Methylotuvimicrobium sp. KM2: one gene and its partner. Each later gene encodes a partner of the first gene's protein in a complex. Links are inferred from orthologs where the notes say so. Each region holds a gene or a part of one and is shown on either strand. Other genes may lie near its edges.

Region 1 (6,755 bases):
TAAAACATAAAATGATTGTAATCGCAACCCTCATTTAACGCAAAATTGTTTGCCTGCTTCCAAAAAAACTGTGCCTTGAGGATATTAATAGAGAATTAGCGCCCTCACCTGCTAAGGATATGGTCGTAAACAACTTCCCTATTTTACGGAGGGTTCGGTTGCTCGATTGACAGGTGTCGGCGGCAGGGCGGACTTTTGCTTCTCGGCAATTGCTGAATTATACCTTTCCCGCTTCATATTTCGGCGATGCTTAAGAAGTCGCGCGGGGGGGGGAATCAGTAAAGACTTTGCCAGCCAGCATGGAGCTGGCATAGAGCATGGACGTATTTACCCAGCACCTAAATCCATAACCCATTGGTCATGGTTAATTGGCTTGGATAATATTTAGGTGCTGGGCCTTTAATAGGCGCCACGGGGCCGAACTTTCATCTACGGTGAGTATATAAACCGAACTCAGATTATTTTATTAAGAAATCACGCATCATGCCCATATCTTCATGCTCAAGATTATGGCAGTGATACATAAATAGCCCTATAAAATCATTGAATGGTTTCAATACGGTCACCTTTTCGCCGGGCATCACCAGCGCCGTATCCTTCCAACCGCCCCAGACCAATCCACCGGAAATCGTTCGGTACGCTTCTCTCGATTTCGGATTGACTTGGCGTTTGATGATTTGAAATTGTTCGCCGTGTAAATGCATCGGATGAGGCATCGGCATGCCGTTCATGCCACTGTATCCATTGTCGAATTCGATGACTTGCAAGCTATTGACAGGAATGATTTCATCGTCGCGAACATCGTCCATTTTGTAGGAACGCCCATTCAATAACGCCGACATGTGCCGCATCGACAAACTAATGGTTCTTGGATCTTTGTTATTCGCTGCATCGCGAACATTCAACTTAGGTATCGTGGATAAGCGCTCCGGTAAACTCTGCGACGATTTGCCGGCTTTAATCACTTTAACGTTAAATAAAGAAAATTCACTACCCGACGGCAGATCGGAAGAGTGCATCATGCCCATACCCCCGCCCATCATGCCGCGCCGTCCTCCGCCCATCATTCCGCGACCGCCACCCATCATGCCCATGCCGCCATGACCGTGTGTCGCAATATCGAACGACAAGCTGCGCATGCTTATCTCAGAACCCACCGAACGACCGCTGAAATTGGCCCAAAGCTCGATTCTTTCGCCTGGAGCCAACATCACATAGGAATACTGCTTCGGCCTTTCCAGCAATCCGCCGTCGGTACCGATCACAGTCATTTTACTGCCGTCCGACCAGGCCAGTTTATAGATCCGAGAATTTGACCCGTTTAGCAAACGCAGCCGATAGGCCTGTCCCGCGACAGGCAACACATAATCGGGCCGACCGTTGACAAAAATCCGATCGCCGAGAAAGCCCTGCATGCGTTGCATCATGTGGTCGCTGTAGACGAGCTGATTATTCTTATCGAAGCTTCTGTCTTGGATAACCAACGGCAGATCAAATTCACCCTTGGGCAAATTCAAAGCCCGTTCTTCATCGTCATGCACAATAAACAAGCCGGCAAGACCCGAATAGACTTGTCGGGCGGTGACGCTATGGGTGTGAGCGTGATACCAGTAGGTTCCGGCACGATTCAGAATTTCGAATTCATAGATATAAGATTCGCCGTGACTGACCGCGTACATCGGATTGCCGTCCATATTGGCCGGCACATGCAGTCCGTGCCAATGCAAAATCGAATGCGCCGGTAAATTGTTATTCAAATGAATTCTGACTTTTTGGCCTTTCTTCAGGCGAATCGTCGGCGCAAGATAGGTATCGGGATGATTTTCTATCGATGAAGCCGGACCTTTAAGAACTTTAGCCCGCACTTTCCAAACTCGGGTTTCAGGCCCTTCGAAGATAGGAACCTGCGCGATATCCTGCGTCAGTTCGATTTCCACATCGGGATGAAAGTTCGCGGAAGGCGTATTGACCGCTTTAAAGGCTCCGCCCGATTGCGCCCAAGAGGGGTAAGTCGCCGCACCGGCTGCCGCAAAAGCGGCATACTTTAACCATTGTCGGCGTTGTTGATTGATCGGAGAGTTCATCGTCTTGTACCTCATGGACTTATAATTTGTTAGTATATTAGCAAATTATAAATTAATAGCAATTTAAACACCTTTATCAAAGCGTATTGCCATAAAAGCCGAAAACATGGCCGCACGAAATATTTATACTCATCGTAGATGAAAATTCGGCCTCGGGGTGCCCGTCAAAGGACGCCGTGAATACGTCCATGTAGGCTCTATGCCAGCTCCATGCTGGCAAAGCCTTTGCGAGCGCTATGGATGGCGTGAATGTCGATTTTGCAGGAGCAAAAATCGACCTAGCACCCCGAGGCCTCCTCCGGCACTGCCGAAATTTGATGCGAGGCAGTTATAGAATAAACGTTCTCAAGCACCCACAACCTAGCCGGATTATTCTATAAACCTTTTTCTTCGCGCAATACTTCAACCAGTTGTTTGGCCGGTAAGTAACCCGGATATACAGAACCTTGTTCGGTGACTATCATCGGCGTTCCGCGCGCTTCGAAATCGTTACCGAGCTTCATGTGCGCATCGACCGGATTGGTACAGGTCTTGGCTTCGGGGGTTTTCCCTTGCTTGGCTTTGGTTAAAGCATCGTTACGATCCTCCGCACACCATACCGAAACGGCTTTGGTATAAGAATCAGAGCCCTTCCCAGCTCTCGGATAAAACAAATACTGAATAGTAATGCCTTCTGCCATATATTGATCGATCTCGGAATGCAATTTCCGACAGTAGCCGCAATCGATATCGGTAAAAATAAATACTTTATGTTGACCTAATTTCGGCTTGAACACGATCATTTGATCTTGTCCCAACTTTTCCAGCGTATTCTTTCGCGTATTAGCCATTTTCGCTTCAGTCAAATCGGTTCTGGCTTCAAGGTCGATCAAGCGCCCTTGAAATAAGTATTTGCCGTCATCGGAGACATAAAAAATAGTTGCCCCCGCCGTGACTTCATAGACTCCCTTTACTTCGGAAGGCTTAATCAATTCAGGATTGAAGTTTGGCATCGATTTTTTTAAAGCCGCCTTGATGGCCGCTTCATCGGCTTGAGCAATGCTCATGCCTAAAACCGAGCCAAGCAACACCACTCTTTTAAGTATTTGTTTCATAACGTTTCCATAAATTCAGATTGACTCATGCGTTTCTAGGACTGTTGAGCGAGTATTTTGTTCATTACCCTATGAAAAAACAGAAGCCAGTATTCAGGGCTTTTCTATCGGCTTACTGTCGTCTGTTGATATATACCCATCGCAGATCAAAATTCGGCGCCGGGGTGTCCGTCGAAGGACGCCGTGAACCCAGCACCTAAATTACCAAGACAATTAATCCTAGCCAATGGGCTGTGGAATTTAGGTGCTGGGTGAATACATCCTTGTTGGCTCTATGCCAGCTCCATGCCGGCCCCTCACCTAACGTTAGGTGAGGGGCCGCACTCCCCGGCGCCTCCTCAGGCACTGCCGAAATTTGAAGTGCGAAAGTTATTACCTGTTTGGTGAGCGAAAGTTCTATACAAACGTATAACAAGCTATTGAACTAAATTTTTCTTCATGGTGAAAGGCTTTTTCTGGGATAAAGGCTTTAAAGCGGAGCGGCTTTTTTATTGAAACAAACGCTCCAAATCCAAAAATAAAGCCAATACCATCAACGACAGTAGCAGCAAAATACCGACCTGTTGTAACGCAACCTGGAATTTTTCCGAAACAGGGCTGCCTTTAATCGCTTCAATCGCAAAAAACAACAAATGACCGCCGTCTAACACCGGAATCGGCAATAAATTAAGCACGCCAAGACTGATGCTAACTTTCGCTAAGAAAGACAGGAATTCGACAACTCCGCGCTCAGCCGAAAGCCCGGCAAACTGAGCGATACTGATTGGACCGCTAAGATTTTTCACAGAAGCATTACCGAGAATCATCTGACCCATCATTTTGAGTGTTGCGGTACTAAAAAAAACGGTTCTCGAAACGGCCCCCGTCAGGGCCGGCCAAAGCGGTAAATCATTGCGCACTTGCAACGACGCCATCAAGTCTTCTGGAATTTCAGCGGCCACGCCGATTTTACCGACAACCTCGTCTGTTTCGACGACTTTTTGAGGCGTTATTTCGAGACTCAATTGCACGCCTTGCCTTTCAATAGTCAGGTCGATAAGTCTTCCTGGGCTATTTTGCACATAGTCAACCCATTGCAACCAGGTATTGATCGGCTCACCATTAGCAGAAACAATCAAATCACCGGACTGTAATCCGGCATCGGCCGCCGGCATGCCTTCCAGCACTCGCCCGACAATCGGCCTGAGCTGCGGCATCCATGGTTTAAGACCTAATTTATCGTAAAGTTTATCAGGCTCGCTTCGCAATTCTTCAGGAAGGTTGATAAGCCGCGAATATCGCTGTTCATCGATGTTTTTTACCGTAACATCGACACTTTCTCGACCGGTCATGGCCGCCGAGATAATCGACTCAATAACCTCCGACCAAGTCGCGGTGTTTTTTTGATCGACCGCTACGATCTCCTCGCCTTCGAGCAAGCCGGCTTCGGCGGCAAGCGTACCAGGCTCGACATGACCGATAATCGGGCGTAAGCCGGTTTCACCTATGAATAGCACGATCCAGAAAAACAGCACGGCTAACATTAGATTGAATAAGGGTCCAGCCGCGACAATCGCCGACCGCGCCCATAATGGCTGGCGGTTGAATGCGAAAGGCAAATCTTCATCGGCCACCTTGCCTTCGCGTTCGTCAACCATTTTCACATAGCCGCCTAGAGGTATTGCCGAGATGACATATTCGGTCGACGCAGGCGATTTCTGATAAGACCAAATAACCTTACCAAACCCGACCGAAAACCTCAGTACTTTGACGCCGGTTTTTCGCGCGACCCAAAAATGACCGAACTCATGAAACGAAACCAGAATACCGATCGCGACAATAAAATAAAACAGCGTACTCATTAACCCAATTAACGCTTAAGTTCTTCGACGATGCGCTCAGCTACTTCCCGGGCTTTGCTATCGGCTGCCAATACAATATCCAGCGTATCGGCCGGATCGGCTTTGAATTGATGCATGCTCCGTTCAATAATGAAAGGAATGTCGGTAAAACGGACGTTCTCGTCCAAAAAAGCAGCAACCGCGATTTCATTAGCTGCATTTAATACAGCCGGCATAATACCGCCTGCCTCGACCGCTTGAATCGCCAAGCGTAAACAAGGGAAACGCTGAAGATCGGGTTGTTCGAAATCCATGTGCTTAACGTCGAATATATTCAATGGTGCGGCACCGGAGTCGAAACGCTCCGGCCACGCCATCGCATGGGCAATGGGTATACGCATATCGGGATTACCCATTTGCGCCAACACAGTGCCGTCGACATAATCGACCATCGAATGAATCACGCTTTGCGGATGAATCACCACCTGAATTTTGTCCGGCGACATATTGAACAATAAACAGGCCTCAATCAATTCAAGACCTTTATTCATCATCGTCGCCGAATCAACCGAAATTTTACGTCCCATATCCCAATTCGGATGCGCGACGGCTTGATCCGGCGTGACATCGACCAACTCTTCGACCGGCTTAGTTCTGAACGGTCCGCCCGAAGCAGTCAACAAAATTCGCCGTGCTTCCTTTGCCTCTTGGCCCGCACAGTAATCTGCCGGCATGCATTGAAAAATGGCATTATGCTCGCTATCGATCGGCAGCAAATGCGCACCGGACTCGGTAACCGCTTTCATGAAAATATCGCCGGACATCACCAACGCTTCTTTATTTGCCAGCAATACAGTTTTACCGGCTCTAGCAGCCGCCAAAGTGGGTAACAAACCTGCCGCGCCCACGATTGCCGCCATTACCGAATCAACACTATCCAGTGTGGCTACTTGCTGCAACGATTCGGCTCCCGATAACACCTTTATATCGGATACCGGCGATGTAGCAATGCGCTCTGCAAATTGTTTAGCCTTATTTTCATCAACCACGACAACGTAGTCAGGACGGTGTACGATGCATTGGTCGTACAGCAGATCGATATTATTGTTCGCGGTCAGCGCTACGACTCTATACCGATTCGGATGACGAGCCGCGACATCCAGAGTGCTGACACCGATTGAACCGGTCGCGCCCAGTATACAAATACCTTTCATTAAAATAACTCTCTAATAAGCAAAATACCGGCATAGAAAAACGGGATAGCGGCCACCAAGCTGTCGATCCTATCCAACAAACCGCCATGCCCAGGCAAAATTGAGCCCGTATCCTTAACACCCTGCTGTCGTTTTATTAGGCTAAAAAATAGATCGCCGTATATCGAAATCAAAACGGTCAAGACCGACAACAAAACAAAATCAGAGCCGATCATCAAATTAAACCCGAACACCAAACTCAAAACGATCGCACTAACGAAGCCGCTTCCCAAAGCCCCGTAAAATCCTGCCATGGTTTTGCCGGGACTGATTTCAGGAGCAAGCTTGGTAGCGCCGAATTTTTTACCCACGAAATAGGCAGTAATATCGGCAATCCAAATCAACAGCAGAAAATACATCACCATATCGGAACCGTAAAAAGCACGCATGCGATAAAGAAACATCCACGCAAAAAACAGAATCACCCAGCCGATCAATCCCTTATAAACATTTTTTAATTCGAGCTTCAGCAGCGCATCCGATGCATTTCTGATCAGAAACATC
Region 2 (6,930 bases), 780 kb from region 1 along the record:
GTCTGTTCGGCGAGGTGTCGAATCAAGGCAATGAATCCGTGCATGGCGTTCAGCGCTCTCGGCGTCATCAACTTTTGATCGATTGCGAGCTTGGCCGCTTGGCGAAGGGACAGATTCCTGTCGCGCGCCAATACTCGGATGTCGTCCAAAGATTTGGCGCCGATACCGCGCGTCGGCGTATTGACGACGCGTTCGAACGAGGCATCGTCGTCAAGATTGGCCATCAGGCGCAAATAAGCCAAGGCATTTTTAATTTCGGCCCGATCGAAAAAGCGCAAGCCGCCGTAGACACGATAAGGAATACTGGTCGCGATCAGCTTTTCCTCGAACTGGCGCGATTGCGCGTTGGAACGGTAAAGAATCGCGATGTCGCTGCGCATTCCACCTTCATTGACCCATTTTCGAATACGCTCGACAACGTAATAGGCTTCGTCCTGCTCGTTGAACGCGGCATAAACCGAAATCGGCTCGCCGTCCCCGCTATCGGTCCAAAGCTCCTTGCCCATTCGTCCTTCGTTATGCTCGATGACCCGGTTGGCCGCTTTCAGAATATGGCCGGTCGATCGGTAGTTTTGTTCCAGTTTGACGACCTTATGGTTCGGATAATGCTTTTGAAATCGAAAAATATTTTCGATTTTCGCGCCGCGCCATCCGTAAATGGATTGATCGTCGTCGCCGACCACGAATAGATTATCGCGATCTTGCGTCAACAGCCGCAGCCAGGCATATTGAATCGTATTGGTATCTTGAAATTCGTCGACATGCACATGCCGGAACCGTTGTTGATAAAAACTCAAGGTTTCGGGATTGTCGCGCAGCAATTCATGCGCGCGCAGCAGCAGTTCGGCAAAATCGACCAGACCCGAGCGCTGACAGACCTCTTCGTAAGCCTTATAAATCGCCAGCATTTGCCGCGCAAAAAAATCGCCGGTTTCCGGCATGTGCTTGGCCCGAATACCCTCGTCTTTTTGCGCGTTGATATACCATTGCGCTTGCTTGGGCGGCCATTTGGCCTCGTCCAGATTCAGGTTTTTGTAGAGACGCTTGATCAGCCGCAATTGGTCGTCCGAATCCATCACTTGAAAAGTCTCGGGCAGTTGCGCTTCTTTGGCGTGACGTCTGAGCAGGCGATGCGCGAGTCCATGAAAGGTGCCTATCCACATCGAACGCGCAGAAATATTGAGCAGATCTTCGATACGGGTGCGCATTTCCGTTGCGGCTTTATTAGTGAAGGTGACAGCCAAGATACTATGCGGCGAATGGCCTTCGACTTGAATCTGCCAAGCGATGCGATGCACCAAGACCCGGGTCTTGCCGCTACCGGCGCCGGCTAAAACCAACATTGCGCGGGACGGCGCCGATACCGCTTCGCGTTGAGCATCATTGAGAGGATTAATAATTGAAGTAATATCCATTTGTTATCGTTGAAACATTTCTATAAGCTATGCGCGTTTAAGGAAAGCAATAATGACGGCCGGACCGGGCTTTAATAACCAACATTAATTAGCAGAGGGGACTTACAATGAGCTTCGATTTTAAACGCATGATAAAATTCGAACACAATCTTGGCGATAAGGATAAAAAATACCGCATGTTCGGAGGCGCGGCATTGGTATTGATATCTTTATTCACCGCAAAAATTATTTTATTACTGTTAGGAACCGTATTGATCGGCACCTCTTTTTTCGGTTGGTGTCCGGTTTATTCCGGGCTCAACAAGAACACTTGCACTAGCGGCGAACCGGAAAGTAGCCAATAAGCCGCTTAATTTCTACAGGGACGTAGATCAAGCGGCTTAATAAGAAAGACCTGTCAATCCTCCTTTTTATATTCGCCTTCCAAGACATTATTATCTTTGGATCGCCCGGGATGAACCGCGCTACCCGTCTGTATCAGGTGGTTCTCAATCACATAACGGGCGATTTTGCCGCGCAGCTGAGGTATTAGACATGCAAAGCCAAGCACATCGGTAAAAAAACCGGGAGTCAATAACAATGCTCCACCAACCAGCAATATCGGCCCTTCAATCATTTCGTAAGCGGGAACCACGCCCTGGTTCAAATTATCTTGAAAACGCCTTAAGGTCGCAAAACCTTGCTGTCTTAACAAAGCAGCGCCCAATACGGCAGTAAATACCACCAAAACAACCGTCGGAAATACACCGATCAAGCCGCCGATGGGCAGCAGCAAATAAATCTCCAAAAAAGGAATGATCAAAAAACACAAAAATACAACTTGAAAAACTTTCATTTAAAATTCCTAAACAAATTTCACATTGGAAACAGATAACCCCGGAAAGTTTCCCATTTGAAATCAATTATACCTACTCTAAGATCGAAATCCGGCACCGGGAGCCCTCGGGCACTTCCGAAACTTGAAGTACGAAAGTTATGAACCCATTTTCATCCGCTCAAAATCAATGAACCAAGACCGGCGAAAAATCGCACCGAGACCTTATCCTGAATTAAACGTTACAATATAGGGATTTTAAAACCGAAACTCCAGAACAAATTGACCGAGTCTCCAGTTATGTCGAATCACATTATCCTCTTTTGCACCTGTCCGGATCAGAATACGGCAAGCTCTATCGCTCAAACATTAATCGTAGAAAATTTAGCCGCTTGCGCAAATATTCTTCCAGGATTGACTTCCGTTTATCGCTGGCAAGATCAAATCGAAACGGATCAGGAATACCTGTTGCTCGTTAAGACACGACGCGATATTTACCCGCAAGTGGAACAACGCATACAAGAGACGCATCCCTATGAACTTCCCGAGATCGTCGCGGTCTCTGTCGAACACGCTTTGCCTGAGTATCTGAAATGGATCGATTCATGCCTATCAAAATAATACTGCTTTGCCTCATTGCAAATTTTCATCAAGCCGTCTTTGCCATCAGCGAAAGCGACTTACTGCCGCAAGAGCAAGCTTTTAAACTCACCGCCAAGGCTAATACAGAGAATAAAATCGTTCTAACCTGGCAGATCGCCGACGGCTACTATTTGTACCGTGATAAATTGGGCGTTGAAAGCCGGTCAGAACGGATTACACTCGACGATATCACTTATCCTCCAGGAAAAACGAAGCATGACGAGTTTTTCGGCGACATGGTCATTTATCGAAACAAACTCGCCGTTGAAGTGCCGATCATCAAGCTAGACAATGCGCTTAACACCTTGCAATTGACAGTTAAACATCAGGGTTGCGCCGATATCGGCATTTGTTATCCTCCTCAAAAGACCGCACTGACGGTAGACCTAGCGCCTCAAGAGGCTCCCGCGAAAACCGGCTCGATTTTCGGCTTAGTTCAGGGCCTGAGCGACTTAAAGCTAAATCTGTTCCAGGATGAATTGCTTCCGGCGGAACAAGCCTTCCGCTTTTTCGCTTCGGTCAAGGACCCGAACACGCTGACCGTCAATTGGCAAATTGCGGAAGGCTATTATCTATATCGCGACAAATTTCAATTCGATATCCTAGATTCCGAAAAAGTAAAAATCGGCAACTTCACTTTGCCCGGAGGCACGCCTTACCACGACGAGGAATTCGGCGACGTTGAAATCTTCCGTAATGACCTAAGCTTCGATTTGCCGATTAACCGCTATCAAGCGGATCAACAAAATATTATTCTTCAAGCACAATTTCAAGGCTGCGCGGATCGAGGCGTATGTTATCCTCCGATGTCGCAAAGCACGCCATTGGATCTACCGATGACCGCACAGGCATCGAAGCCGATCAATGCCTTTACAAGCACTCGGGTCGACGAACCGCAATCCGAACAAGACCGCATCGTTCAATCTTTGCATCAAAACACGCTCTGGCTAACATTACTGTCCTTTTTCGGCTTCGGGTTGTTACTTTCTTTCACACCCTGTATTTTTCCGATGATACCGATTTTATCCGGCATAATCGTCGGTCAACGCAACCGGGTAACCACTAGCCGCGCCTTTCTTTTATCACTGAGTTACGTCACCGCCTCCGCATTGACCTACACGGTTTTCGGTGTCTTGGCAGCGTTATTCGGCAGCAATCTACAAACGACCTTTCAACAACCTTGGATTATCGCGCTGTTCAGCGGTATTTTCGTATTGTTGTCGTTGTCGATGTTCGGTTTTTACAACCTAGAAATGCCCGCATCGATTCAAACTCGACTGCATAAATCCAGCGACAAACACCGTGACGGTTCGTTTTGGAGCGCGGCGATCATGGGCTCGTTATCTTCTTTGATCGTAGGCCCCTGCGTTGCGGCTCCGTTGGCCGGCGCGTTGATCTATATCGGCCAAACCGGCGATGCCGTGCTCGGCGGCATCGCATTATTCGCGATGGGATTCGGTATGGGAGTGCCTCTATTGATACTCGGCGCATCGGCCGGAAAACTATTACCGAAGGCCGGTCAATGGCTGAATGCAACCAAAGCGGTCTTCGGCGTGATCATGCTGGCTGTCGCCCTATGGATGCTGGACCGTATTTTGCCGCCCGATATCACGATGTTCCTATGGGCCTTATTACTGATCATACCGGCCATTTACCTGAAAGCGATTGACCCGTTGAGCGAAAATGCAGGCGGCTGGAAAAAGCTTTGGAAAGGCGCCGGAGTCGTGATGCTGACCTACGGCGTCCTGTTATTGATCGGCTTAGGCATGGGCAACCATAACCCGCTAAAACCTTTGCAGGGACTGAGTTTAGCAAGCACAGCCAAGGCCGAAAGCCCCCTGCCCTTTGTCGAAGTCGCCTCGCTACATGAGCTCGAAAACAGCATAGAAAGGGCAGCCCGCAACAATCAACCGGTCATGCTCGACTTTTATGCCGACTGGTGTGTCTCGTGTAAGGAAATGGAGGCCTATACTTATATGCACCCTGAAGTCAAACAAGAACTGAATCGCTTCGTTTTATTGAAGGCGGACGTCACGGCAAACAATTTTGAACATCAAGCCTTGCTGAAAAAATTTAACTTAGTCGGGCCTCCGGCCACTTTATTTTTCGGTACCGACCTAGCCGAAAAAAAACATTTACGCGTGATAGGCTATCAGGATGCCAACGCTTTTTTAAACATACTGCGGCAAGTTGATTTATGAAACAAACCACGGCACTTATTATCGCCGCAGTTGTCGCTTTAGCCGGCGGAATTTGGCTACAAAATAAAACACAGCCGGAAACGCATAGTGAAACCATGGAACTACCGGATTACCGACTACCCGATTTGAACGGCAACGAACGCAGCCTATCCGAATGGCGAGGAAAAATCACCATCGTCAACTTTTGGGCAACCTGGTGCCCTCCTTGCCGCGAAGAAATCCCCGAATTTGTTGCCTTACAGCAAGAATACCAAGACCGTGGCTTGCAATTTGTCGGCATCGCTATCGAAACTAAAGAATCGGTCAAAAAATATCTCGACTTTGTCGACATCAATTATCCGATGCTAATCGCCGGCGACCAAGGCATCATCTTGACTCAACAATGGGGAAATTCTGCCGGAATCCTTCCTTTCAGCCTTATCTTCAATCAAGAAGGTCGAATAATTCATAAACAATCCGGACAATTATCCCGCAACAAGATTATCGAAATCATCGAACCTCTGATGGACTGAGAAAACATCAAATCATTCGATAAACCATGTAAATGTCTTAAAAGATCCAGTGATTACGCCTTATTTGTGTTAAATGACATAAATATGGACAAACGTGCTTAAATTAGGGAGAATTATCGGCACCGAATCTAAATTAGCACTTCAATTGCATGGCGAATATTTGCGTTATTAACGGTCCGAACTTGAATCTGCTGGGTCTAAGAGAACCTACCCATTACGGTAGCAAAACCTTAGCCGATATACAGCTGGCGATGGAAAAATCCGCCTCGACTCTGGGTCACGCGCTCCGTTTTCACCAATATAACGCCGAACACCAAATCGTGGAATTGATTCATCGATCTTTTTCCAACGATGTCGATTTTATCATTATTAATCCAGCAGCTTTTACTCATACCAGCGTGGCGATACGCGACGCATTGCTGGCGACCAAGATTCCCTTCATTGAAGTGCACCTGTCGAACGTACATGCCCGGGAAGCTTTTAGAAAACATTCCTATTTTTCGGATATTGCCGTGGGAGTTGTTTGCGGACTGGGAGCCATCGGTTACGAATTGGCCTTGACGGCCGCTCACGAGATATTAGCAAAGAGAACATAACACAATGGATATTAGAAAAATAAAAAAACTGATCGAGCTCATCGAAGAATCGGATATTGCCGAATTAGAAATCAGTGAGGGGGAAGAATCCGTCCGAATTAGTCGTTACTCGAATGCCGCCCAAGTGAACTACGCACCGGCTCAATTCGCTCCGACCACCCCATCTTCGGCACCCGCACCAAGCCCTGTAGAACCGACAGAGAAAAAAATAACCGGTCATATTGTAAAATCGCCGATGGTCGGCACTTTCTACAGGTCCGCGTCTCCCGGCGCCAAACCTTTTGTCGATATCGGACAATCGGTACAAGCAGGCGATACTCTCTGTATCATAGAAGCGATGAAAATCCTCAACCAAATCGAAGCCGATAAAACCGGTACAGTAACGCAAATATTGGTTGAGAACAGCCAACCCGTCGAATATGACCAACCTTTGTTTGTCATTGAATAACAACCCAAAGGTATTTAATCATGTTCGATAAAATAGTCATCGCCAATCGAGGCGAAATAGCCTTGCGCATCTTGCGCGCTTGCCGTGAACTTGGAGTCAAGGTTGTCGCGGTACATTCCGTGGCGGACCGGGATCTAAAACATGTTAGGCTAGCCGATGAGTCGGTTTGCATAGGCCCCGCCCCATCCACCGATAGCTATCTAAATATCCCAGCCATCATAAGCGCGGCCGAAGTCACCGATGCCGAAGCCATTCATCCGGGATACGGCTTTCTATCGGAAAATGCCGATTTTTCGGAAAAA

The links.
Region 2: the proteins of WJM45_RS15885 (region 1) and dsbD are in contact, whole or in part, in a crystal structure (PDB 1JZD), measured with the Escherichia coli proteins. The link is inferred for Methylotuvimicrobium sp. KM2 from one-to-one orthologs.

Annotation. Positions count from the first base shown.
Region 1 is NZ_CP150634.1:3,781,459-3,788,213, forward strand. Bases 1,319-4,158 are described here. They hold WJM45_RS15885 (DsbC family protein), read right to left. Parts: upstream 3,179-4,158; coding sequence 2,459-3,178; downstream 1,319-2,458. Other genes in these bases: WJM45_RS15880 (multicopper oxidase domain-containing protein), read right to left, coding at 1,319-2,084; rseP (RIP metalloprotease RseP), read right to left, coding at 3,667-4,158. In the rest of the region: more of WJM45_RS15880, read right to left, coding at 459-1,318; more of rseP, read right to left, coding at 4,159-5,019; ispC (1-deoxy-D-xylulose-5-phosphate reductoisomerase), read right to left, coding at 5,028-6,212; WJM45_RS15900 (phosphatidate cytidylyltransferase), read right to left, coding at 6,212-6,755. UniProt on the Escherichia coli protein: Acts as a disulfide isomerase, interacting with incorrectly folded proteins to correct non-native disulfide bonds.
Region 2 is NZ_CP150634.1:3,004,427-3,011,356, forward strand. Bases 2,439-5,453 are described here. They hold dsbD (protein-disulfide reductase DsbD), read left to right. Parts: upstream 2,439-2,834; coding sequence 2,835-5,072; downstream 5,073-5,453. Other genes in these bases: cutA (divalent-cation tolerance protein CutA), read left to right, coding at 2,530-2,850; WJM45_RS12620 (redoxin domain-containing protein), read left to right, coding at 5,069-5,453. Also shown: uvrD (DNA helicase II), read right to left, coding at 1-1,415; WJM45_RS12600 (DUF2892 domain-containing protein), read left to right, coding at 1,523-1,759; WJM45_RS12605 (FxsA family protein), read right to left, coding at 1,813-2,250; more of WJM45_RS12620, read left to right, coding at 5,454-5,584; aroQ (type II 3-dehydroquinate dehydratase), read left to right, coding at 5,734-6,180; accB (acetyl-CoA carboxylase biotin carboxyl carrier protein), read left to right, coding at 6,185-6,628; accC (acetyl-CoA carboxylase biotin carboxylase subunit), read left to right, coding at 6,649-6,930. UniProt on the Escherichia coli protein: Required to facilitate the formation of correct disulfide bonds in some periplasmic proteins and for the assembly of the periplasmic c-type cytochromes.